4 regions of the Stenotrophomonas sp. YJH_SMC_48-3 genome follow, and region 2 is predicted to be linked to each of the others. Evidence: predicted binding sites of a transcription regulator. Region 2 holds the regulator's gene; each other region holds the start of a gene.
The links. Region 2 encodes FliA, which starts transcription of late flagellar genes. Its sites were predicted from a motif close to TAAAGTTTNNCNNNCNNNGGCCGATAA; they were not measured.
Positions count from the first base shown of each region.

Region 1: the regulator FliA is predicted to act here: its motif matches at 3,514-3,540, upstream of AC5P65_RS20090 (GGDEF domain-containing protein).
Region 3: the regulator FliA is predicted to act here: its motif matches at 1,302-1,328, upstream of AC5P65_RS16355 (methyl-accepting chemotaxis protein).
Region 4: the regulator FliA is predicted to act here: its motif matches at 2,833-2,859, upstream of AC5P65_RS11815 (methyl-accepting chemotaxis protein).

Region 1 covers NZ_JCAFSQ010000019.1:4,921-10,652, reverse strand. The annotation lists gene AC5P65_RS20105 (ATP-binding protein) at 1-846, shown strand, start outside; gene AC5P65_RS20100 (sulfite exporter TauE/SafE family protein) at 952-1,731, opposite strand; gene AC5P65_RS20095 (YchJ family protein) at 1,813-2,205, shown strand; gene AC5P65_RS20090 (GGDEF domain-containing protein) at 2,187-3,470, opposite strand; gene egtB (ergothioneine biosynthesis protein EgtB) at 3,621-4,892, shown strand; gene egtD (L-histidine N(alpha)-methyltransferase) at 4,889-5,732, shown strand, end outside.
Region 2 covers NZ_JCAFSQ010000005.1:8,118-13,849, forward strand. The annotation lists gene AC5P65_RS09280 (flagellar motor protein) at 1-407, opposite strand, end outside; gene AC5P65_RS09285 (chemotaxis protein CheA) at 511-2,343, opposite strand; gene AC5P65_RS09290 (protein phosphatase CheZ) at 2,346-2,951, opposite strand; gene cheY (chemotaxis response regulator CheY) at 2,951-3,343, opposite strand; gene AC5P65_RS09300 (RNA polymerase sigma factor FliA) at 3,401-4,144, opposite strand; gene AC5P65_RS09305 (MinD/ParA family ATP-binding protein) at 4,141-5,028, opposite strand; gene flhF (flagellar biosynthesis GTPase FlhF) at 5,015-5,732, opposite strand, start outside.
Region 3 covers NZ_JCAFSQ010000010.1:192,503-198,234, reverse strand. The annotation lists partial or broken gene AC5P65_RS16360 (methyl-accepting chemotaxis protein) at 1-598, shown strand, start outside; gene AC5P65_RS16355 (methyl-accepting chemotaxis protein) at 1,400-3,670, shown strand; gene AC5P65_RS16350 (CheR family methyltransferase) at 3,708-4,577, shown strand; gene cheD (chemoreceptor glutamine deamidase CheD) at 4,574-5,170, shown strand; gene AC5P65_RS16340 (protein-glutamate methylesterase/protein-glutamine glutaminase) at 5,167-5,732, shown strand, end outside.
Region 4 covers NZ_JCAFSQ010000006.1:179,528-185,259, reverse strand. The annotation lists gene mutS (DNA mismatch repair protein MutS) at 1-1,737, opposite strand, end outside; gene AC5P65_RS11820 (barstar family protein) at 1,872-2,264, opposite strand; gene AC5P65_RS11815 (methyl-accepting chemotaxis protein) at 2,892-5,114, shown strand; gene AC5P65_RS11810 (glycine zipper 2TM domain-containing protein) at 5,281-5,649, shown strand.

The sequences.
Region 1 (5,732 bases), on a different contig from region 2:
CTCGAACGCCTGGAACGCGATGGCCTGCCGCAGCACGAAGAGCGCTTCTTCGATCTGCTGCAGAACCAGAGCAAGAACAACCTGCTGGCCCTGCAGCGCCACAGCGCCGAGGCCCGCAAGTCGATCGGCCAGCGCCTGGATGAAGTGAATGCCAGCCTGGAGCAGGTGCCGTTCAACCGTGGCACGCTGCTGACCATCGAACTGAGCGACCGCCGCCTGCCGGAAGTCGCCGAGTTCCACCTGCAGCTGCGCGAGGTGCTGTCGCAGCAACAGACCGAGCAGCGTGAACTGGCCGAATCGCAGTTCACCGTGCTGCGCCAGCTGGTCAACCGACTGGGCTCGCAGGAAGGCGAGGACAAGCGCTGGCGCGAGCTGGTGCTGGACGTGCGCATGCACGTGGAGTTCATCGGCGTCGAGCTGGATGCAGAAACGCGCCAGCAGGTGGAGATCTACCGCAGTGGCGCCGGCAAGTCCGGTGGCCAGCGCCAGAAACTGGCCACCACCTGCCTGGCGGCAGCGCTGCGCTACCAGCTCGGCGGCGCCGACAGCCAGCTGCCCAGCTACGCGGCGGTCGTGCTCGACGAGGCCTTCGACAAGGCCGACAACGAGTTCACCGCGCTGGCGATGAACATCTTCGACAACTTCGGCTTCCAGATGGTGGTCGCCACCCCGCTGAAGTCGGTGATGACGCTTGAACCGTTCATCGGCGGCGCCTGCTTCGTCGAAATCAGCGGCCGACACGACTCCGGGGTGTTGCTGATCGAGTACGACGAAGAAGGCAAGCGCCTGAAGCTGCCCGAGCGCAGTCGCCAGCAGGCCAACGAACCGGAAGAAGCCGAGGCCTGAGCGCCTCGGTCCATCTACCTGTAGAGCCGAGCCATGCTCGGCTGCTCTTCGCGACCTGAAACAACGTGCCAACCAAGGTTGGCACCTACCATTTCATAACGTTCCTCACGAACCGCGGAACGTGTCCCACGCCATCCGCGCGATCAGCACCACCACCAGCCCCACGAACAGCTTGCGGATGAACGGCGTGCCGCCCTTCAACGCCAGGCGCGTGCCCACCACCGAACCGATGATGTTGGCTGCGGCCATCGGCAGCGCGAACAGCCACAGGATGTTGCCGGTTGGTACGAAGAACGAGATCGCTGCCACGTTGGTCGCCAGGTTCACGACCTTCGATGCCGCTGACGCGCGCAGGAAATCCAGCCCGAAGAAGCGTACGAACAGGAAGATCAGGAAGCTGCCGGTACCCGGCCCGAAGAATCCATCGTAGAAGCCGATCGCCGCACCGATCGCCAGTGCGATCACCAGCTCGCGGCGGCCGATCTCCTGTGGCCGGTGCAACGCGCCGAAGTCCTTCTTCCACAGCGTGTAGGCCAGCATCGCGATCAGCAGGACCAGCACCAGCGGGCGCACCGCGTCCTTGGGCAGCAGGCTTACCGCAGTGGCCCCGGCGAAGGAGAAGATGAAGGCGGTACCGGCCGCGAACAGTACCGGCTTCCACGGGAAACGCACGTTGCGCGCGTAACGCCAGGCAGCCGCACCGGTACCGAACATCGAACTGAACTTGTTGGTGCCGAACAGCATCGCCGGTGTCTGCTGCGGCAGCACCGTGAACAGTCCCGGCAGCTGCACCAGGCCACCGCCACCGACGGCGGCATCCACAAGACCGGCGATGAAGGCGATCACCACCAGCCACCACAACTCGGGGGGAACCAGTTCCAGCACGGCGATCAATCAAGGTGGGGGCGCGACAGCATACGCCCTTCGCCGATGGATGCTGGCGGCGCTCCGCGCGACAATGCGCGCATGAGCCGAAAACCTGCCGATCCCTGTCCCTGCGGGCTACCCGCGGAGTACGCCGCCTGCTGTGGCCGTTTCCATGCCGGCGACACCGTCCCCGACGCCGAACGCCTCATGCGTTCGCGCTACAGCGCGTACGTGCGGGGCCTGGCAGGCTACCTGCGCCAGAGCTGGCATCCGGACACGCGTCCGGTCGAGTTGTCGCTGGATGACGCGCCCGGGCAGCGTACGCACTGGCTGGGCCTGACCGTCCATGAGCACACCGTCACCGGCGCTGACAGCGCCGAGGTGAGGTTCACCGCCCGCTACCGGGTAGGCGGCGGCAGCGCGGTGAAGATGACCGAACACAGCCGCTTCCTGCGCATCGACGGTCGCTGGTACTACCTCGACGCAGTCTGAGCCTCAGCCCGCTGTCGGGCGTTCGCCCGGATCTGGTTGCGGCCGCCGTCCTTGGCTGCGTACAGCGCCCGGTCGGCGGCCTTGACCACCGCTGCCGGGCGCGGGTCCACAAGGCTGTCGGCCAGGCCGATGCTCACCGTCACCTGCACCACCGGGCCGCTGCCGCCGCGCCCGCGTTGCTGACGCCCGGCGTCATCGTCGCGGCTGCGGGTGCTGCGGTCGCGCAGCTGCATGCGGGTGTCCTCGATGCTCTGCCGCAAGGCTTCCACGGCATCCATGCAGGCGTCGGCCGGCTGGCCCAGGAACACCACCGCGAACTCCTCGCCGCCGTAGCGGAACGCACGTCCACCATCACCGACCCGCGCCAGCCGCGAGGCCACCAGGCGCAGCACGTCGTCGCCGGTGTCGTGGCCGTGGGTGTCGTTGAACGATTTGAAGTGGTCCACGTCCACCATCGCGATGCTGTAGGTGCCGCGCGCCCGTTGCAGGGTCTCATTGAAGGCGCGGCGCCCCGGCAAGCCGGTCAGTTCGTCGCTGAACGCCATGTGGAACGACTCCTGCAGCATCGCGCCCAGCATCAGCAGCAGGGCCGCACTGGCCAGCGCAGGCAGCAGCACCGGCTGCAGGAAGACCCTCGGCAGCATCCACCACAGGCACAGCAGCGCCAGCAGCATAGCCGTGTGCAGCGGCCGCGGATGCCGCCATGCCTGCCAACCCAGCGCCGCCGTGGCCAGGAGGAACAGCAGCGCCGGCAGCTGCGCCAGCGCGTTCCAGTCGGCCGGGATCCACGCCCAATGACGGTTCGACAGCAGATCATGCATGCCGCGCGGCTGCTGCGCGGCCAGCAGCAGGAAGATCAGCAATGCCGTACTGCTGGCGACGGAGCGCAACAGCAGGTCGTGCCTGCGCCGCCCACGCTCCGGCCACAACGACAGGCCGGCGAACAGCAACGGCAGCCACGCCGAGATGGCATGGAAGCGCAGCGGTGTCAGCGCGCTGACATGGCCGCTGCGCAGGTAGCCGCCGACATCCTGGTGCAGCATCGCGAACATGACTGCCACCACCAACAGCAGGCAGAGCGCACGCACCTGGTGGTAGAGAAGGGCCAGGCCGGCACCGAGGCAGGCCAGCAGCCAGGGCAGAACGCGTTGGGCCGGACTGGCCACGTCTTCGTTGCCCAACGCCGCCCACAGCACCACGGCAACCAGCACGGCGGGCAGCACGAACAGGTAGTGCGCAGGCTGGCGGAGCGGATGCAGGGGCAATCAGGAATTCCAGCGCGGTGACGACGCGGCCGCAGCATTGCCGTTAGCGGCGTTCGGGGCGGCTTCTTGAATGCGGCAGGCCCATCCATGTGAACGAAGTGACGCCGGACCATGACATCGCACTCACCCGCCGGCACCGATGCTGTCGGCATGGACAGCGTACCCGCCGCCGTCGCTGCCCCGCAGCACGATCTCGCCCACCAGTTCGCACGCGTGCGTGCGCGCAGCATGCAACTGGCCGGCCCGCTCAGCGCCGAGGACGCCATGCTGCAGAGCATGGCCGATGCCAGCCCCAGCAAGTGGCACCTGGCCCACACCACCTGGTTCTTCGAACGCTTCGTGCTGGCCGGCTTCCCGGCTGCGCCTGCACATGACCCTGCATGGGACTACTTGTTCAACAGCTACTACAAGAGTATCGGCCCCGCCCATGCCCGGCCGCAGCGCGGCCTCCTCTCACGGCCCTCGCTGCAGCAGGTGCATGACTATCGCCAGCAGGTCGATGCACAGGTGCAGTCGCGGCTATCGGCAGGTGACCTGGACCCACACGCGCTGCACAACCTGCAGCTGGGCCTGCAGCACGAACAACAGCATCAGGAGTTGTTGTTGACCGACATCAAGCACGCGTTCTGGTGCAATCCGCTGCAGCCGGCCTACCGCGAGGACCTGCCCACCCCCCCTGGCGCTGCCAGTGCACAGGGCTGGATCGAATCACCCGAGCGCATCGTTACCGTCGGCGCTGCAGCCTGGCCGCAGCACGCTGCGTTTGCCTACGACAACGAATCGCCGCCGCACCGCGTGCTGCTGCCGGCACATGCTCTGGCCGAACGTCCCGTCAGCAATGCCGAGTACCGTGCTTTCATCGATGCCGGCGGCTACCGCGAACCGCGCTGGTGGCTCAGTGAAGGCTGGGCGTTGCGTGAAGCCGAGGACTGGCAGCACCCGCTGTACTGGGATGACACCCTGCAGCGCGAATACACCCTGGGCGGTTGGCGCGAGCTGGATCCGCACGCGCCGGTCTGCCATCTCAGCTACTTCGAGGCCGATGCCTGTGCCCGCTGGGCCGGGGCACGCCTGCCCAGCGAGTTCGAGTGGGAGGCCGCCGCCGCGTCTCAGGCGGTGCGGGGCCACTTTGCCGATGACGATCACCTGCACCCGCAGGCGGGGCAGGGCAGCGGCCTGCGCCAGCTGTTCGGTGATGTCTGGGAGTGGACTCACAGCGCGTATGGTGCCTATCCCGGCTACCGCCCTTTCGCGGGCAACCTCGGTGAGTACAACGGCAAGTTCATGTGCGGCCAATGGGTGCTGCGCGGCGGCAGCTGCGTCACGCCACGGGGCCATGTGCGCGCCAGCTATCGCAATTTCTTCATGCCGCCGGCGCGCTGGCAGTTCTCCGGACTGCGCCTGGCCAGGGACCTCACATGAGCACCGTTCACGACGCGCTGCAGGCGTTGACCGACCTCACCCCCGGCCGCCAGCAGATCCTCACCGACGTGGTGGCCGGGTTGTCGCGCACACCGCGCCAGCTGCCATCCAAGTATTTCTACGATGCACGCGGCTCACGCCTGTTCGAGCAGATCACGCAGACCTGCGAGTACTACCCCACGCGTACCGAGCTGGCGCTGCTGGCGCGGGTGCTGCCGGACATCGCCCGCAGCGTCGGTCCTCATGTTCATGTGGTGGAGCTGGGCAGCGGCAGTGGCCGCAAGACCGCGCTGCTGCTGGCGGCACTGCAGGACCCCGTGGCCTACACCCCCATCGAGATCTCGCGCGCCGCGCTGCTGTCCAGCATCGACCATCTGGCCCCGGCGCTGCCGGACGTCGAGATGCTGCCGGTCTGTGCCGACTTCACCCGCGCGGTCGCCGTCCCGGCACCGGAACGCGAGCCTGCGCGGCGCCTGTTGTTCTTCCCGGGCTCCACGTTGGGCAATTTCGTCGAAGAGGATGCCGTCGCACTGCTGCGCGCGATGCGCCAGACCATGGGCCGCGATGGCCTGGCCCTGGTCGGCATCGATCTGCACAAGGACCCGGCATTGATCGAAGCCGCCTACAACGATGTGCAGGGCATCACTGCTGCATTCACCCTCAACCTGCTGGCGCGCCTGAACCGCGAGATCGGCAGCGACTTCGATCTGGACGGCTTCCGCCACCGCGCCCGCTACAGCATCGCGCGGCTGCGCATCGAAACCGATCTGGTCAGCCAGCGCGCACAGGACGTCCGTCTGGATGGCCGCACCTTCCACTTCCAGGCCGACGAGCCGATCC
Region 2 (5,732 bases):
TCCTGGCTGCCCAGTTCGATTTCCAGCATGTGCCGCATCGATTCGGGCTCGACGCCGTCCACCAGAAGCTGCAGGCCCTTGCGCAGGAACGGGTCCTGCTGCGCTTCCACCTGCGATTCCAGACCCAGCAGGCCCTGGCGGCGGGCGATGTTGCTCCACTCGACGATCTGCTGGATCAGTTCGCGGCGATCACTGTGTGGCGGGCGTACGACCCAGCGCACGATCTTGAACGCATGCTTGAACACCGCCGGCGAGGTATGCAGCAGGATCGCGGCGACGGTGCCGACGATGACGATCACGAACGCCGCAGGCGACCACAACGACGCCAGGCCGGCGCCCTTGAGGATGCTGCCGCCGACCAGCGAGGCCAGGGCGAGAAAGAGTCCAATGAGGCTGAGTCTATCCATGGTTCCGGTATCGGCGTGTATGAATGGGACTTGAGACACCGGTAGATCGCGTACAGACGGTAGTCACAGTTTTTCGGGTCGCCGGGCATGGCCCTGGCGGGGTTCAACGCAGCCCGTCCACGTCCAGGATCAGGGCCATGCGACCATCGCCGATCAAGGTTGCACCGGCATAACCGCGCAGGCCGCGCAGGGCCTTCGGCAGTGGCTTGATGACCACTTCCTCACGCCCGCGCACCTGGTCCACGACCAGCCCGAAGCGGGCTTCGCCGGCCTGCAGCACCACGATGGTCAGCAGGGTTGACGCGGCCGGTGTCACATCCAGCCACTGGCGCAGGTCGACCAGCGGCAGGGTGTGCGAGCGGCGATCAAGCACGGCGCGGCCATCGAACCAGCCCAGCGAGGTGCGCGGCGCGTGCAGCACTTCCATCACGCGTGCCAGGGGTAGTGCGTAGACGTCCTCGCCGGCCTGCACCAGCAGGGTCGGCAGGATCGCCAGGGTGAGCGGCACGCGGATCAGGAAGCGGCTGCCACGACCCAGTTCCGACTGGATCTGGATCTGGCCGCTCAGTTCGCGGATGCGCGACTGCACCACGTCCATGCCTACGCCACGGCCGGAGATGTCGGTGACCTGCTGCTTGGTCGAGAAGCCCGGCAGGAACACCAGGTGCAGGCACTCCTCGCTGCTCAGGCGGGCAGCGGCCTCCGGATCGATCAGGCCTTTCTCACGCGCCTTGGCGCGCAGCTTCTCCGGGTCGATGCCGGCGCCATCGTCCTGCACCTCGATGCTGACGTAGTCGCCTTCCTGCTGCGCCGACAGGCGTACATGGCCCATCCGCGGCTTGCCTTGTGCTTCGCGCAGGTCGGGCATTTCCACGCCATGGTCGATGGCGTTGCGGACCAGGTGCACCAGCGGGTCGGCCAGGGCCTCGACCAGGTTGCGGTCGAGCTCGGTCTCGGCACCGATCAGCTCCAGGTCCACTTCCTTCTTCAGCGAGCGGGCAACGTCGCGGGCGACCTTGGGGAACCGCGAGAACACCTTGCCCACCGGCTGCATGCGGGTGCGCATCACCGCCGATTGCAGGCGCGCGGTGGCGATATCCAGCGTCGACACGGCGCGGTCCAGCTCTTCATCGCGCAGGCGTGCACGCAGGGTCTTGAGCCGATTGCGCGACAGCACCAGTTCGCCGATCAGGTTGACGATCGCGTCCAGGCGTTTGGTATCAACGCGCACCGTGTGTTCGGCCTCGGCCAGCGGCTTGGCCGCCGGCTTGGCCACGGGTGCCGGTGCAGCGACCGGGCGCGGCGCGGGCGCCGGCGCCGGTGCCAGGACTGCAGCAGGCTTGGCACCCGGTGCGGCGCCACCGTGCAACTGGTCGAGCAGGGCTTCGAACTCGTCCTCGCTGATCAGGCCGTCGTCGGCTTTTTTTGCCGGCGCGATCGCAGTCGGAGCATTGCCACCGTGCAGCTGGTCGAGCAGCGCCTCGAATTCGTCGTCGGTGATCAGGTCGCTGCCCCCCGCGGCGGGTGCTGCGGCGGCGGCGGGCGCAGCCACGGCACCCCCGTGCACGTCGAACTGGGCGATCAGGTCCGGCGGCGCATAGCCCGGCTCGGTGCCGGACGACACGGCGTCCAGCATCGACTGCAGGTAATCCAGTGATTGCTGGGCCGCGTCGAAGTGGTGGGCCTGCAGCACGGCCTGGCCGGCGCGCGCCGCGCCCAGCGCCTCCTCAGCGGCGTGGCACAGCTCGACCATGGCAGTGACGCCGAGGAAGCCGGCGCCGCCCTTGAGCGTGTGGTAGCCGCGGAACACCGCATTGAGCTGGTCGCTGTCCTGCGGTGCCTGCTCCAGCGACACCAGCTGTTCGCCGAGGCGGTCCAGGATCTCCTGCGCCTCGATGATGAAATCGGCAGTGATGTCGTCGGATACCGCGCTCATGCTTACAGCCCCAGATCCGACAACAGGTCGTCGGCGTCGTTCTGCGAGACCGCGTGGCGGTCCAGTCCCTTCAGTGCCGGCCCGGCCAGTGCCGGGTCGGTGCGATGCTGTTCCGGCGGCAGGCCGAGTGCGCCGAAGCCCTCGTGCACGCGGCGGACGATGCCGACCACGCGACGGATGATCTGCCCGGTCAGGTCCTGGTAGCTCTGGGTCAGGGCGATCTCGGTCAGGTTGTGGCGGATGCGCTCGAGCTGCGCGTCCTGGCCTGGCTGCAGGCCTTCGGCACGCAGCTGTTCGGTCAGGCTGCGGCATTCCTCGGCCAGGTCCAGGGTACGGTGGGTGGCCTGTTCGGTCATCGCCACCACGTGGTCCAGGCGCGCGCAGGCGTCATCCAGCTCACCGGCCTCGCTGGGCACGGTCGGCAGTTCACCCAGCGCCTGTCCCAGCTCGCGGGCCAGCCGCGACAGGCCGCTCATCATCGGCTGCGTGCGCAGCGCGACCAGTCCGTCGATGCGTTGCCGCCAGGCAGCTTCGTCACCGGACTCCAGTGCGTCCAGGGCTTCCTGCAGGCGCAGGGCCAGGGCGTTCTTGTCGACCGTGGTATCCATCAGGCGCTGGCCGCCAGGCGTTCGAAGATCTTGCCGAGCTTCTCTTCCAGCGTCTGCGCGGTGAAGGGCTTGATGATGTAGCCGTTCACGCCGTTCTGGGCGGCTTCGATGATCTGTTCGCGCTTGGCTTCGGCAGTGACCATCAGCACTGGCAGGGTCTTCAGCTTGGCATCGGCGCGGATCGCCTTGAGCAGCTCGATGCCGGTCATCACCGGCATGTTCCAGTCGGTGACGACGAAATCGAACGACTGGCTCTGCAGCAGCGACAGCGCGGCATGCCCGTCCTCGGCTTCGGCGGTATTGGTGAAGCCAAGATCGCCCAGCAGGTTCTTGACGATGCGACGCATGGTCGAGAAGTCGTCGACGATCAGGATGCGCATGTTCTTGTTCAAAGCAGAGTTCCTTTGTTGTTCATTCCGGGTGGCCGGGGGCAGCCGCCTCGGGCATGTTCACTCTTCCAGGCCGGCGTCGGCCGCCTCGAAAATCTTCAATCGTCCACGCAGGCGCAGCACGGCCTGGCCGTGGATCTGGCAGACCCGCGACTCGCTCACGCCGAGCACCGCGCCGATCTCCTTCAGGTTCAGTTCCTGCTCGTAATAGAGCGAGAGCACCAGCTGTTCGCGCTCGGGCAGGTGGCCGATGGCCTTGCCCAGCTCGCGGCCGAACTCGCCGCGCTCCAGCACCTGCTGCGGCGTCGGGCCGCCCTGGGCGACGGTATCCAGCTCGCCCTGGTCCTCGATGCGTGACTCCAGGCTCAGCACCTGGCCACGCGCGGCGTCTTCCATCAGCCGCAGGTATTCGGGCAGCGGCATCTCCATCGCGGCGGCCACTTCGGTGGCGCTGGCGGCACGGCCGGTGCTCTGTTCCAGGCGGCGGATGGTGGCAGCGGCGTCGCGTGCGCGGCGATGCACCGAGCGCGGCACCCAGTCGCCACGGCGGATCTCGTCGATCATCGAACCGCGGATGCGGATCGAGGCGTAGGTCTCGAACGAGGCGCCCTGGTCGGCGTCGTAGCTGCGCGACGCTTCGATCAGCCCCATCATGCCGGCCTGGATCAGGTCGTCCACCTCCACGCTCGCCGGCAGGCGTGCGGCCAAGTGGTGGGCGATGCGCCGCACCAGGTCCGAGTGCTGGGAGATGACCTCGTTGGCCGCCGAGCGCTGGACCTCCCGGTACTGGGCTGCGCCTTTCATGCGGCCACCCCGCGCTGCTTGAGAATGCGCTCGAGGAAGAACTCGACGCCGCCACGCGGTTCGGTCGGCGCCTGCCAGCGTGCGGTGCGGCGCGCGATCTCGGTGATCGCCAGCGCGGCTGGGCTGGACGGGTAGGCCTTTACCACCGGTTGCTGGCGCTGCACCGACAGGCGCAGCCAATCATCCTGCGGCACACAGCCCAGATAGTTCAGCGAGACATCGGCGAGGAATTTCTCGCAGACCCGGGTCAGCTTTTCGTACAGCACGCGGCCCTCGTTGGGGTCGCGCACCATGTTGGCCACCACCTGGATGCGGTCCACGCCGCGCTCGCGCGACAGCACCTTGATCAGTGCGTAGGCGTCGGTGATCGAGGCCGGTTCGTCACAGACCACCACCACGGTGTCCTGCGCGGCCTGGCAGAAGGTCAGCACGCCATCGGTGATGCCGGCGGCGGTGTCCACCACCATGATGTCCAGTTCGCGTTCCAGTTCGGAGAACACGTTCACCAGGCCGACGTGCTCGGCCGGGGCCAGCTCGGCCATGTGGCGGCGACCGGACGCGGCCGGGACCACCAGCACGCCGTTCGGGCCTTCGACGATGACGTCGTCCAGCGAGCAGCGGCCGGCCACCAGGTCGGCCAGCGTAAAGGTGGGGTTCAAGCCCAGGATCACGTCGATGTTGGCCAGGCCCAGGTCGGCGTCCAGCAGCAGCGTGCGCTTGCCCATGCCCGCCAGCGCCACAGCCAGGTTGGCCGAGACGTTGGTCTTGCCCACGCCGCCCTTGCCGCCGGTCACCGCGATGGTGCGCACAGGGCCGAGCGGCTCGCTGCGGGTGGCCGACAGCGGGAAGGTCTTGGTCAGCTTGGCGTACTCACGCGACGGCATGGTTCAACTCCGGGTTGCAGGGCATATCGGCCGCTCGGCGCAAATCTTCAAGGCGAAGTACGAGATTGGCTGCACTGGCCCGGTGCAGGTCCTCCGGGACGTCCTGGCCATCGGTCACCCAGGTGATCGGCAGGGCATGGTCCACGGCCACAGACAGGGCGTTGCCGAAGCGGCCGGTCTCGTCCAGCTTGCTCAGCACCAGACCCTGCAGGTTGGCGGCGCCGAAGCGGCGGACCACCTCGTCCATGTCGCCGAAGCTGGTATTGGCCGGCAGCACCAGCAGGGTGCGCACCTGGCGGGCGGCACGCAGCCACTGCAGCTGGGCGGCCAGCGCGCGGTCGCGCGGGCCCAGCCCGGCGGTGTCGATCAGCACCAGCTTGTAGTCCTTCAGGCGTTCCAGCAGCTGGTCCAGGTCGGTGCCGCTGTTGGCCTCGTGCACCGCGATGCCGAGCTGGCGGCCGTAGCCGTAGAGCTGCTCGCGGGCGCCGATGCGGGCGGTATCGGTGGTGACCAGGGCGACGTCACGCGGCGCGTGCTTCTCGGCGAATCGCGAGGCCAGCTTGGCGATGGTGGTGGTCTTGCCGGCGCCGGTCGGGCCGACCAGGGCGATCACGCCGCCTTCTTCCAGCGGGTCGACCGGGGCGATCGGAAGCTTGCGCGAGATCAGCCCCAGCATCAGGCCGCGGCCACGATGGGCTTCGGTC
Region 3 (5,732 bases), on a different contig from region 2:
GTTCCAGACCAACATCCTGGCACTGAACGCCGCGGTGGAAGCCGCCCGTGCCGGCGAACAGGGCCGAGGCTTCGCCGTGGTTGCCAGCGAAGTGCGTACCCTCGCCCAGCGTTCGGCCGCTGCCGCCAAGGAGATCAAGGGCCTGATCGATGATTCGGTCGGCAAGGTCAACGACGGCTCGGCGCTGGTGCACAAGGCCGGCGCCACCATGGGCGAGATCGTCGCCTCGGTGCAGCGCGTGACCGACATCATGGCCGAGATCTCCGCCGCATCGCAGGAACAGAGCGCCGGCATCGAGCAGGTCAACCAGACCGTGGTGCAGATGGACGAAACCACGCAGCAGAATGCTGCTCTGGTGGAGGAAGCCACCGCCGCCGCCCGTGCCATGGAAGAACAGGCCGGCCACCTCAGCGAGGCCGTGTCGATCTTCGTGGTCGACGAAACCGATACCGTGGCTGCCCCCGCGCGCGCCGCCGCCCCGGCCCCGCGTGCTGCCGCACCGGCGGCACCGGCTCCGGCCGCCCCGCCCGCCCGCCGCAGCGCGGGTGGTCGCCCGATGGCCACGGAACTGGCCGACGGAGACTGGCAGGAGTTCTGATGCCTGCCTGACCTGACGGACGAAGACGCCCCGGCCCTGCGCTGGGGCGTTTTCGTTTACGGGGTATCTGGATATCCAGCCAACGGCGAAGCCCCTCGGGGTGGTCGGTCGAAGCGCTGGGTTACTGAGGGTTGGCCGAGAGGGTGGGCTGCGCAGGGGACGCCGTGAATACGTCCTTGTAGGCTCGGTCGCCGCTTGCTCGTGTGCGCTGTCCTGCGCACACGGCAAAACCGGGGTTGGGCGTCCTGCCCAACCCGCCCGAGGCATGCCTCGGGCCCATGCGGCTCACGCCCCTGCGCAACCCACCCTCCCGGCCACGGACACTTTCCGTGCGCGTCCACCCCGGATTGAAAAAAGAAGAGCAAGAGCAACAGCCGCACCGCATCCGGGGTCAGATCCGTTTTCCGCAGGAAAACGGATCTGACCCCTCTTTCCACCTGGGAACTCAACGCTCTTGCCGTCCGACACCGAAATGCCGGGAGGGCTGGGTCGGGGTGGGCTGGCGGGACCGTTGGCGCCATGGATGGCGCCATCGAGCCCCCAAGGACGGGTTTACGGCGTGTCCCGCCAGCCCACCCCGACCCAGCCACCCACTGAAAACTCATAGCCGACCAACTGCCGTTGCCGTTGCTTCAAAAGCCTGCCGCAGGCAGCGCCGCAGCCGCCGCGGCAAGGAAACCTGAATACGTTCCGACACCGCACCTCAATCCCCCGCCCCAGCGGCCGATAACGGGGTTGTCACCGCTTGTCCCGCCGTGACCGGCTCGGCGCCGCCCGCCCGTTTCGACCTGGTCCTGCTCGATGAATCTCCTGCATCGCTGGCAACACTACTTCAGCAATCTCTCCGTCCGGCGCAAGCTCAACCTGCTGACGCTGCTCATCGCGCTCGGCGTGATCGCGCTCTCGGTGATCGCCGCCCGCATGCAGTACCTGGACCTCACCGAGACCCGCAAGACCGCGCTGAAGACCCAGGTCGAACTCAGCTACGGCATCCTTCAGCACTACCACCGTCTGGCCGGCACCGGCGAACTCAGCGAGGACGCCGCGAAGAGCGCCGCGTTGCAGGCCCTGGAAGTGATGCGCGCCGAGAACGATACGTACTACTTCAACATCTACGACACCGGCTACCGCCTGCTGATGCACCCGTTCCGCAAGGACCTGGTCGGCAAGGACATGAAGGACTTCCGCACCGACGACGGCGTGCGCATCTATTACGACCAGGTCGAAGCGGCCAAGGCCGGCGGTGGCTTCGTCAACTATCGATGGGCCAAGCCGGGCAGCAAGGGCGAGGTCGAGAAGGTCGCCTACGCCGGCCTGTTCGCGCCGTGGAACTGGGTGGTCAGCAGCGGCGTCTACATGGACGACGTGCAGCGGCAGGCGCTGGTGTTCACCGCCATCATGGCGATCTCCGGTGGTGTACTGGTGCTGATCGTGCTGGCCCTGAGCTGGGTCATCGGCAACCGTATCGCGCGCCCGCTGAAGCAGGCTACCGCCGTCGCCGAAGGCATCGCCAACGGCAAGCTGGACAGCCATATCGGCCCACAGCCGCACGACGAGCCCGGCCGCCTGCTGGAGGCGATGTCCGGCATGCAGCAGCAGCTGCACGCAGTAATCAACGGCCAGCGCGAAATGGCCCGCCGCCACGATGGCGGCGAACTGAGCTACCGCATCGACGCCAGTGCGTTCCCCGGTGAGTATGGGCTGATGGTGCAGGAGACCAACGCCCTGGTCGGCAGCCACGTGCAGACCCTGCACGATGTGCTGGATGTGGTGCAGCAGTACGCGGTCGGCGACCTCAGCCGCGACATCGCGCGCTACCCAGGCGAGAAGGCCGCAATGACCACCACCGTCGACACGGTCAAGGCCAACCTCGGCCGCATCAATGCCGAGATCAAGCAGCTGGCCAGTGCCGCCGCCGCGGGCGACTTCAGCCGCCGTGGCGACGCGCAGCGCTTCGATCACGATTTCCGCCTCATGCTGGAAAACCTCAACGCGATGATGGCGGTCAGCGATGACAACCTCGGCAAGCTCTCGCAGCTGCTGTCGGCCATCGCCGAAGGTGATCTGACCGCGCGCATGCACGGCGACTACCAGGGCGTGTTCGCACGGATGCGCGACGATGCCAACACCACCGTCGCACAGCTGACCCAGATCGTCGGCCAGATCCAGGCCAGTGCTTCGAGCATCACGCTCGCCGCCGGCGAGATCGCCTCCGGCAACAGTGATCTGTCACGCCGCACCGAGCAGCAGGCCGCCAACCTGGAAGAAACCGCAGCCTCGATGGAGGAACTGACCTCCACCGTGCGCCAGAATGCCGAACACGCCCGCCAGGCCAACCAGCTCGCCATCGGCGCGCAGTCTGTTGCCTCCCAGGGCGGCAGCGTGGTCGGCCAGGTGGTCAGTACCATGTCCGCCATCGAGGCCTCGTCGAAAAAGATCGCCGAGATCATCTCGGTGATCGACGGCATCGCGTTCCAGACCAACATCCTGGCGCTGAACGCTGCCGTGGAAGCCGCGCGTGCCGGTGAACAGGGTCGCGGCTTCGCCGTGGTCGCCAGCGAAGTGCGTACCCTCGCCCAGCGTTCGGCCGCTGCGGCCAAGGAGATCAAGGGCCTGATCGACGACTCGGTGGGCAAGGTCGCCGAAGGCTCCAGCCTGGTGCACCAGGCCGGCAGCACGATGGGCGAGATCGTCGCCTCGGTGCAGCGCGTGACCGACATCATGGCCGAGATCTCTGCCGCTTCGCAGGAGCAGAGCGCCGGCATCGAGCAGGTCAACCAGACCGTGGTGCAGATGGACGAAACCACTCAGCAGAACGCTGCGCTGGTGGAGGAAGCCACCGCCGCCGCGCGTGCGATGGAAGACCAGGCCGCGCAGCTGGCCGATGCCGTGGCGATCTTCCGCCTCGACAACCAGGTCTCCGCCGCAGTGAAGGCTGTCGCCGAACGCGTGGAATCGGCGTGCATCACCACCGTGGCACGTCCGCAGCCGACCGGAACGCCCGCGCCGGTACGTCGCAGCAGCAACGCCCGCACCTTCGCCGCCAGCGACAGCGACTGGCAGGAATTCTGAGACCCACCCGCAGCGGCTTCGGCCGCCGCCTCTGCCGATGGACACGTCCCCCGTGCAAAGTCCTACTCCCATCGTCACCGGCCCGCGCGAATTCGAGTTCGCCGACCGTGATTTCCGCCGCGTCTGCGACCTGATCTACCAGCGGGTGGGCATCGCCCTCGCTCCGGCCAAGCGCGACATGGTCTATGGCCGCCTGTCGCGCCGCCTGCGCACGCTGGGCATGCGCAGCTTCCAGCAGTATCTGGACCATCTGGAGCAGGAAGATGGTGACGAGTGGCAGGCGTTCACCAACGCCCTGACCACCAACCTGACCTCGTTCTTCCGCGAACCGCATCACTTCGACAAGCTGCGCGAGGAGCTGCAGCAGCGCTCCAGCCGCACACCGCTGCTGTTGTGGTCGTGCGCAGCGTCCACCGGCGAAGAACCCTATTCAATGGCGATTACCGCCTGTGAGGCCTTCGGTACGCTGAAGCCGCCGGTGCGCATCATCGCCACCGACGTCGACACCCAGGTGCTGGCCACCGCCGGCCGAGGTGTCTACAACATCGACCGTGTGACCAACCTCGACCCGGACCTGCGCCGGCGCTACTTCCAGCGCGGCAGCGGCCCCAACGAGGGCCAGTGCCGCGTGCTGCCGGCACTGCGCGAGCTGATCGAGTTCCGCCCACTGAACCTGCTTGCCCCGCGCTACGACGTCGGCGGCCCGTTCGATGCGTTGTTCTGCCGCAACGTGATGATCTACTTCGACAAACCAACCCAGCGCGCGATCCTCGGCCGGCTGGTACAGCACCTGGCCGATGACGGCCTGCTTTACACCGGACACTCGGAGAACTACCTGCACGCCGCCGACCTGATCCAGCCCTGTGGCCGCACCCTGTACCGCCGCGCGGCAAAGGCCGGTGCATGAACGCCTCGCTGCGTACCGACGATGTGATGCGCTACCAGGATGCGCGCTTCCAGACCATTGCCGCCAAGCTGCTGCCGACCCAGTACCTGGTGGTGGACGACACCACCGCGCTGACCACCACGCTGGGTTCCTGCGTGGCGGCCTGCCTGCGGGACCCGGTACTGAAGATCGGTGGCATGAACCATTTCCTGCTCCCCGAGGGCAATGCCGGCGACGGCGCGCCCGCGCGTTACGGCAGCTACGCGATGGAACTGCTGATCAACGACATGCTCAAGCGCGGCGCCCACCGCAAGCGCATCGAGGCCAAGGTGTTCGGCGGCGCCAACGTGCTCAAGGGATTCACCAGCAATCCGGTCGGTACCCGTAACGCCGAGTTCGTGCGCCAGTACCTGCAGGCCGAGCATATCCCGATCATCGCCGAGGACCTGTGCGGCATCCATCCGCGCAAGATCTGGTTCTTCGCCGATACCGGCCGCGTGGTGGTGCAGCGCCTGCCGCATGCCCACGAAGCCGAAGTGGCTGCCACCGAATCGGCCGTGCGTGCACGTCTGTCCAAGGCCCCGGTCACCGGCGGCGTGGAGTTGTTCGAATGACCCTGACCGGCAACGCCCCCTGCCGGGTCCTGATCGTCGACGACTCTGCCGTCGTGCGGCAGATGCTCACGGAAATCCTGTCCAGCGACCCGGCCATCGACGTGGTCGGCACCGCCGCAGATCCGCTGCTGGCGCGTGAGAAGATCAAGCGCCTGGCCCCGGACGTGATCACGCTTGACGTGGAAATGCCGCGCATGGACGGCCTGGCGTTCCTGGAAAACCTGATGCGGCTGCACCCGCTGCCGGTGGTGATGATTTCTTCGCTGACCGAACGCGGCGCCGACACCACGCTGCAGGCGCTGGCACTGGGCGCGGTGGACTTCGTCTCCAAGCCCAAGCTGGACGTCGCACGCGGCCTGCAGGGCTACGCCGACGAAATCATCGCCAAGGTGAAGATGGCGGCGCGCTCGCGGGTGCGACCGCTGGTGCGCGCGGCCGCCCCGAAGCTCACGCTGGACGCAGCGCCGGCAACGCGTGCTGCCTCGCCGCAGTTCCGTACCACCGACCGCCTGATCGCGATCGGCTCGTCAGCCGGTGGCACCGAAGCGCTGCGCGTGGTGCT
Region 4 (5,732 bases), on a different contig from region 2:
CAGGCACGGTGCCGTTTCCAGTTCCGGCCGCGACCAGTCCAGTGCCTGCGCGCGCTCGGCGAAGGCGGCCAGCACGTCCAGTTCGCTCAGCGCAGCGGCACACTGCTTCAACGGTTCCAGCTGTTCGCCGAGGGTATCCAGCAGCTGCTCGTACAGGTACTTCTCGCGAGACAGCGAACGGTCGCGCGCGGACAGCACCTTGTCTTCGAACGCCTTCAGCTCTTCGGTGATGTAGCGCTCGGCATTGGTCAGTGTCTGGCGGCGGGTGTAGTGCACCGGCGCGCGGTCGGACTGGCCCTTGCTGATCTCGATGTAGTAGCCGTGCACGCGGTTGTAGCCCACCTTCAGGGTGGGAATGCCGCTGCTTTCGCGTTCGCGCTGTTCCAGGTCCACCAGGAACTGGTCGGCGTGGGTGGACAGGCGGCGCAGCTCGTCCAGCTCCTCATCGAAGCCGTCAGCCAGCACGCCGCCGTCGCTCAGTTTCAGCGGCGGCATTTCGGCGATGGCACTGGCCAGCAGCTGCGCGCACGCATCGTGTTCACCAAGTGCGGCATGCAGGGCCTGCAGGCGCGGTGAGTCCAGCGGTGCCAGCACCTCGCGCACGGCCGGCAGCAGCCCCAGGCCGTCGCGCAGCGTGGAGAAGTCGCGCGGGCGCGCCGAGCGCAGCGCAACGCGGGTGAGGATGCGTTCCAGGTCGCCCAGGCGGCGGAACTGCTCGCGGATGTCGGCGTCCGCGCCGCGATCGATCAGGGTTTCCACCGCATGGTGGCGCTGCACCAGCACCTCGCGCAGGCGCAGCGGACGATGCAGCCAGCGGCGCAGCAGGCGCCCGCCCATCGGCGTGACCGTACTGTCGAGCACGCCCAGCAGGGTGCTGCGGGTATCCCCGTCCACGCGCGTATCCAGCTCCAGGTGGCGGCGGGTGGCGGCGTTCATCGCGATCGCCTCGCCGGCGGTTTCCATCGCGATCGAGGTCAGGTGCGGCAGGCGCTGCTTCTGGGTCTCCTCGACATAGCCGAGCAGGGCGCCCGCGGCTGCGGTCGCGCGCGGCTTGTCATCGATGCCGAAGCCGCTCAGGTCATGCAGCTTGAAAAACGCCAGCAGCTGGCGGCGGCCGCTGTCGGCGTCGAACAGCCACGGTGCGCGGCGGCGCACCCCGGTGCGCTGGCGCAGGAACTCCGGCCAGTTCTCCTCGTCCGGCACCAGCAGCTCGGCCGGTTCCAGACGGGCCAGTTCGGCTTCCAGAGCGTCGTCGGTTTCCACTTCGTTGACCAGGAAGCGGCCGCCGGCCAGGTCGGCCCAGGCCAGGCCATAGCCCTGCTTGCTGCGCGACAGGGCCATCAGCAGGGTGTCGCGGCGCTCATCCAGCAGCGCCTCGTCGGTGACCGTGCCGGGGGTGACGATACGCACCACCTTGCGCTCGACCAGGCCCTTGGCCAGCGCGGGATCGCCGATCTGCTCGCAGATCGCCACCGACTCGCCCAGCGCCACCAGCCGTGCCAGGTAGCCTTCGTACGCGTGCACCGGCACGCCGGCCATCGGGATCGGTGCGCCACCGGAACTGCCACGCTGGGTCAGGGTGATGTCGAGCAGGCGCGCGGCCTTGCGCGCGTCGTCGTAGAACAGCTCGTAGAAATCGCCCATGCGGAAGAACAGCAGCAGGTCCGGATACTCGGACTTGGCTGCGAAGAACTGCTTCATCAACGGGGTATGTTCGGCGGACTTGTCTTTGGACATGGGACTCGTGAATCGGGGCGTCCGGCCGCGCCGGAGGGCGGCGGCAGCGGAGCCGGTACAGGGCCGTCCATGGTAACTGCTGGGGCGCAGGGCTGCCGCCACTGGTGGCAGGCCGGTGCGGCACGAAAAAGGGTTCAGGCCGGGACCAGGGTGATCTGCCGATGGCTGTCGAAGATCTGCATGACGATCTCGAAGTAGGTCGGGCCCTCGCCCTGTCGCACCGCCTGCAGCCGGCGGGCGATCGCCCGCGCGTTGAAGCTGCCTGGTGCGTCCAGCTTGGCCTGCAGCCACTGGCAGGTCGCCTCCACGCCCAGCGCCGCACGGCTGTGGGCGATATCGCGCCAGATCAGCGTGGCCTGCGCGTGGCCAGCCAGTGCGCCATAGCCGCCATGCAGCAGGTCGTCCAGTGCGTCCAGGCTCGGCCCGAGCTGCCATGCCTCGCCGGCCATGAACACGCGGTTGATCTCCGTGTAAAGGCTGGCGATGTCATCGATGGCGGCGCCTTCAATCTGCAGGACGAGGGTCATGCGCCGACTGTAGCGTGGTCCGCGCTGTTGTTGATGGCCCAGCACGAGAGAGCTTTGCGCGGTCGCTCCGGGCTGAATGCCATATGGCATCGCGGTGCGCCTTTGCCACAGGTCACGACGGGCGTCGAAGGATGCGTAGAGGGCCAGCGACGATGCGAATCATTGCACTGGCAACGTGGTGGCTTGCTCTGCAGTGGGCGGACGCCACGCCGCCATGCATCTTCTGCATCGGTCATGGATGCCAGGGACTACTCCGGAGAAACACCGATACTGAGCGCGAGTTCATGAGGCTCTCCCGAGAAAGTATCGAACGTTCTTTCCCAGGCCAGAGGCGGAAGGAAGCGTGGCACATGCCTCTGGTGGCTTCTTCGCAGCCCAAGTTAATGCTGGCTACTCGTTCTCCATGCGCCGTCACCGGCTCGCAAAATGAATAACCCGCATTCAGGTCGAATATTGGGTGGTCCGATGCACGTTTGCAATGCGCGGCTGCAGGAATTTGCCGGTGCGCGGTTTTCACAACAGCCCGCACATTTCAGGATATCTGGATCGATACAATAATATCGGCCCATAAAGTTTCCCCTGCCTGCGCCGCCATCGACCGTACGGCCATTGATCAAGGGAATTGAGATGCTCGCCTTACGCAACCTCCGAGTGGGATCCCGGCTGGGCGCCGGGTTTGGTTTGCTGCTGCTGTTCATCGTCGCCATCGTCGGCCTGGCGTTGTACGGAAATCACCTGAAGTCCACCCAGTTCGAGAAAGTGGTGGACGTCAACATGGTGAAAATGCGGTTGTTGAACGAGATGCTGGATACCAACAATGCGGTGCTGATGCAGCGCCGGCTGATGGTGATCAAGCGCGGTGAGGATTTCGACAGGGATTATCGGAAGGCGCAGGAGCTGTCGCAGGCTTACGACGCCATATGGGCCAAGTACATCAAGATTCCGCGTGATGCCACCGGCGATACGCTGGTCGCGCGGATCGACGCGGCACGCAAGGCCACCGACGCGTCCACCCGGCAACTGCATGAGCGCATGAAGGCCGGCGATTTCGACGGTGCAGCCAAGGAGCTGCTTGCCGAGCAGGGCCTGGCGACGGCCTGGAACGAGGCGATCTCCACCCTGCTGCGGCACCAGGAGGTGCTGACGGCGCGCAGCCGCGAGGACTACCGCGCGACCGAGGCGTGGACCGGCACCTTGTCGATCGTGTTCGGCGTGCTGAGCCTGATACTCGGCTCGCTGGCCGCATGGGCCATCACCCGCAGCCTGACCCGGCCGCTGGAGGGAGCCGTGAAGCTCGCCGATGGCATCGCCAACGGGCGGCTGGACAGCAGCATCGACGCCTCCGGCAACGATGAGGTGACGCAGCTGCTCAGGTCGATGCAGCGCATGCAGGCGCAATTGCAGTCTGTGATGGCGGCGCAGGGGGAACTGGCTCGCCAGCACGATGCGGGCAGCCTCAGCTATCGCATGGATGAGAGCGCCTTCCCCGGTGACTACGGGCGCATGGTGCACGAGACCAATGCGCTCGTCGGCTCGCATGTGCAGGTGCAGAACCGGTTGATCGAAGTAATGAAGCACTACGCCAGGGGCGATCTGTCGGTAGACATGGATCCTCTGCCGGGCGAGAAGGCCGCGATCACCCAGGCGATGGACGAGACCAAGGCCAGCCTGTCAGCGATCAACGGTGAGATCCGCAGGCTGGCGACGGCAGCAGCGGCGGGGGACTTCAGCCTGCGCGGTGACGAGCAGCGCTTCGCTCACGATTTCCACGACATGGTGGCCGGGCTCAACCGGCTGATGCAGACCACCGACGAGAACCTGGTGCAGGTATCGAGCCTGTTGCAGTCCATCTCGCGCGGTGACCTGACCGTGCGCATGCAGGGGGACTTCCACGGGGTGTTCGCCCGGATGCGCGATGACTGCAACGCCACCGTCGACCAGCTCACGCAGATCGTCGGCCGCATCCAGGCCAGCGCGTCCAGCATCAACCTGGCGGCAGGCGAGATCGCCGCGGGCAACACCGACCTGTCGCGGCGCACCGAGCAGCAGGCGGCGAACCTGGAAGAGACTGCGGCGTCGATGGAGGAACTGACCTCCACCGTGAAGCAGAATGCCGAGCACGCACGCCAGGCCAATCAACTCGCGATCGGCGCGCACGGTGTCGCTTCGCAGGGCGGCGAGGTGGTCGGCCAGGTAGTCACCACGATGTCGGCGATCGAGGCCTCGTCGAAGAAGATCGCCGAGATCATCTCGGTCATCGATGGCATTGCTTTCCAGACCAACATCCTGGCGTTGAACGCGGCGGTGGAAGCCGCGCGAGCCGGTGAACAGGGCAGGGGCTTTGCGGTGGTGGCCAGTGAGGTGCGCACACTGGCACAGCGCTCGGCGGGTGCGGCCAAGGAAATCAAGGGCCTGATCGAGGATTCGGTTGGCAAGGTCGCCGACGGCTCGGCGCTGGTCCGCCAGGCTGGCACCACCATGGGCGAGGTGGTGGCCTCGGTGCAGCGGGTGACCGACATCATGGCCGAGATATCTGCCGCATCGCAGGAGCAGAGCTCGGGCATTGAACAGGTCAACCAGGCGGTGGTGCAGATGGACGAGACCACGCAGCAGAACGCGGCGCTGGTGGAAGAGGCCAGCGCCGCGGCTCGTTCCATGGAGGAGCAGGCCAATCTGCTGGCCGAAGCGGTTTCGGTGTTCCGCATCAGTGCGGCAACCACGGCCGCAGCCGTGCGCCCGGTCCTGGCCGCGGTCGCGGCGAAAGTGACTCCGGTACGCCGGCCGGGGGTACTGGTACCACGCATCGAGCCGACGCTGGCTGCGAACGCGGGCGGCTGGGAAGAGTTCTAGCAACAGCGCATGCCGGCAGGGAGACGGCGCCCATCACGATCGTTGACCGTGATGGGCGCGGATTTTTTCCCTGAACGCGCGATGGCCGGCGAGATTGGGGACACGCCCATTTCACTTCCGGTTGCCAACCGCTGGGGGACACTGGCCCCGTACCGGAATTCAGGAGATGGCCATGAAGACCTCGACCCGATTGCTTGTGCTGGGTACCCTGCTGGCGGCCTCGTCGGTGGCCGGCGCGCAGACTTACGGCCCGCGTGATGAGGGGCGCAGGTTCAACGACGGTAGCCGCGTGGTCTGCAAGAACGTGGAAGTGCAGCGCAACTCGCGCGATCCGAACCGCATTGCCGGTACGGCAACCGGCGCGGTAATCGGCGGCCTGCTGGGCAACCAGGTGGGCGGCGGCAACGGCAAGAAGCTCGCTACCGTGGCGGGCGCCGTGGCCGGTGGTGCGGCTGGTCGCCAGATCCAGGGCAACAGCCAGCAGAAGAACGGCGACCGCGTCGTCGAGCGCCGCTGCGAACGCGTCTATCGTTGATCGGTCGCTGCCACACCTGTTCGGCCCTTCCACATCGCAGTATTCGAACGCCGGCCCCGCGCCGGCGTTCGTCGTTCCGGACC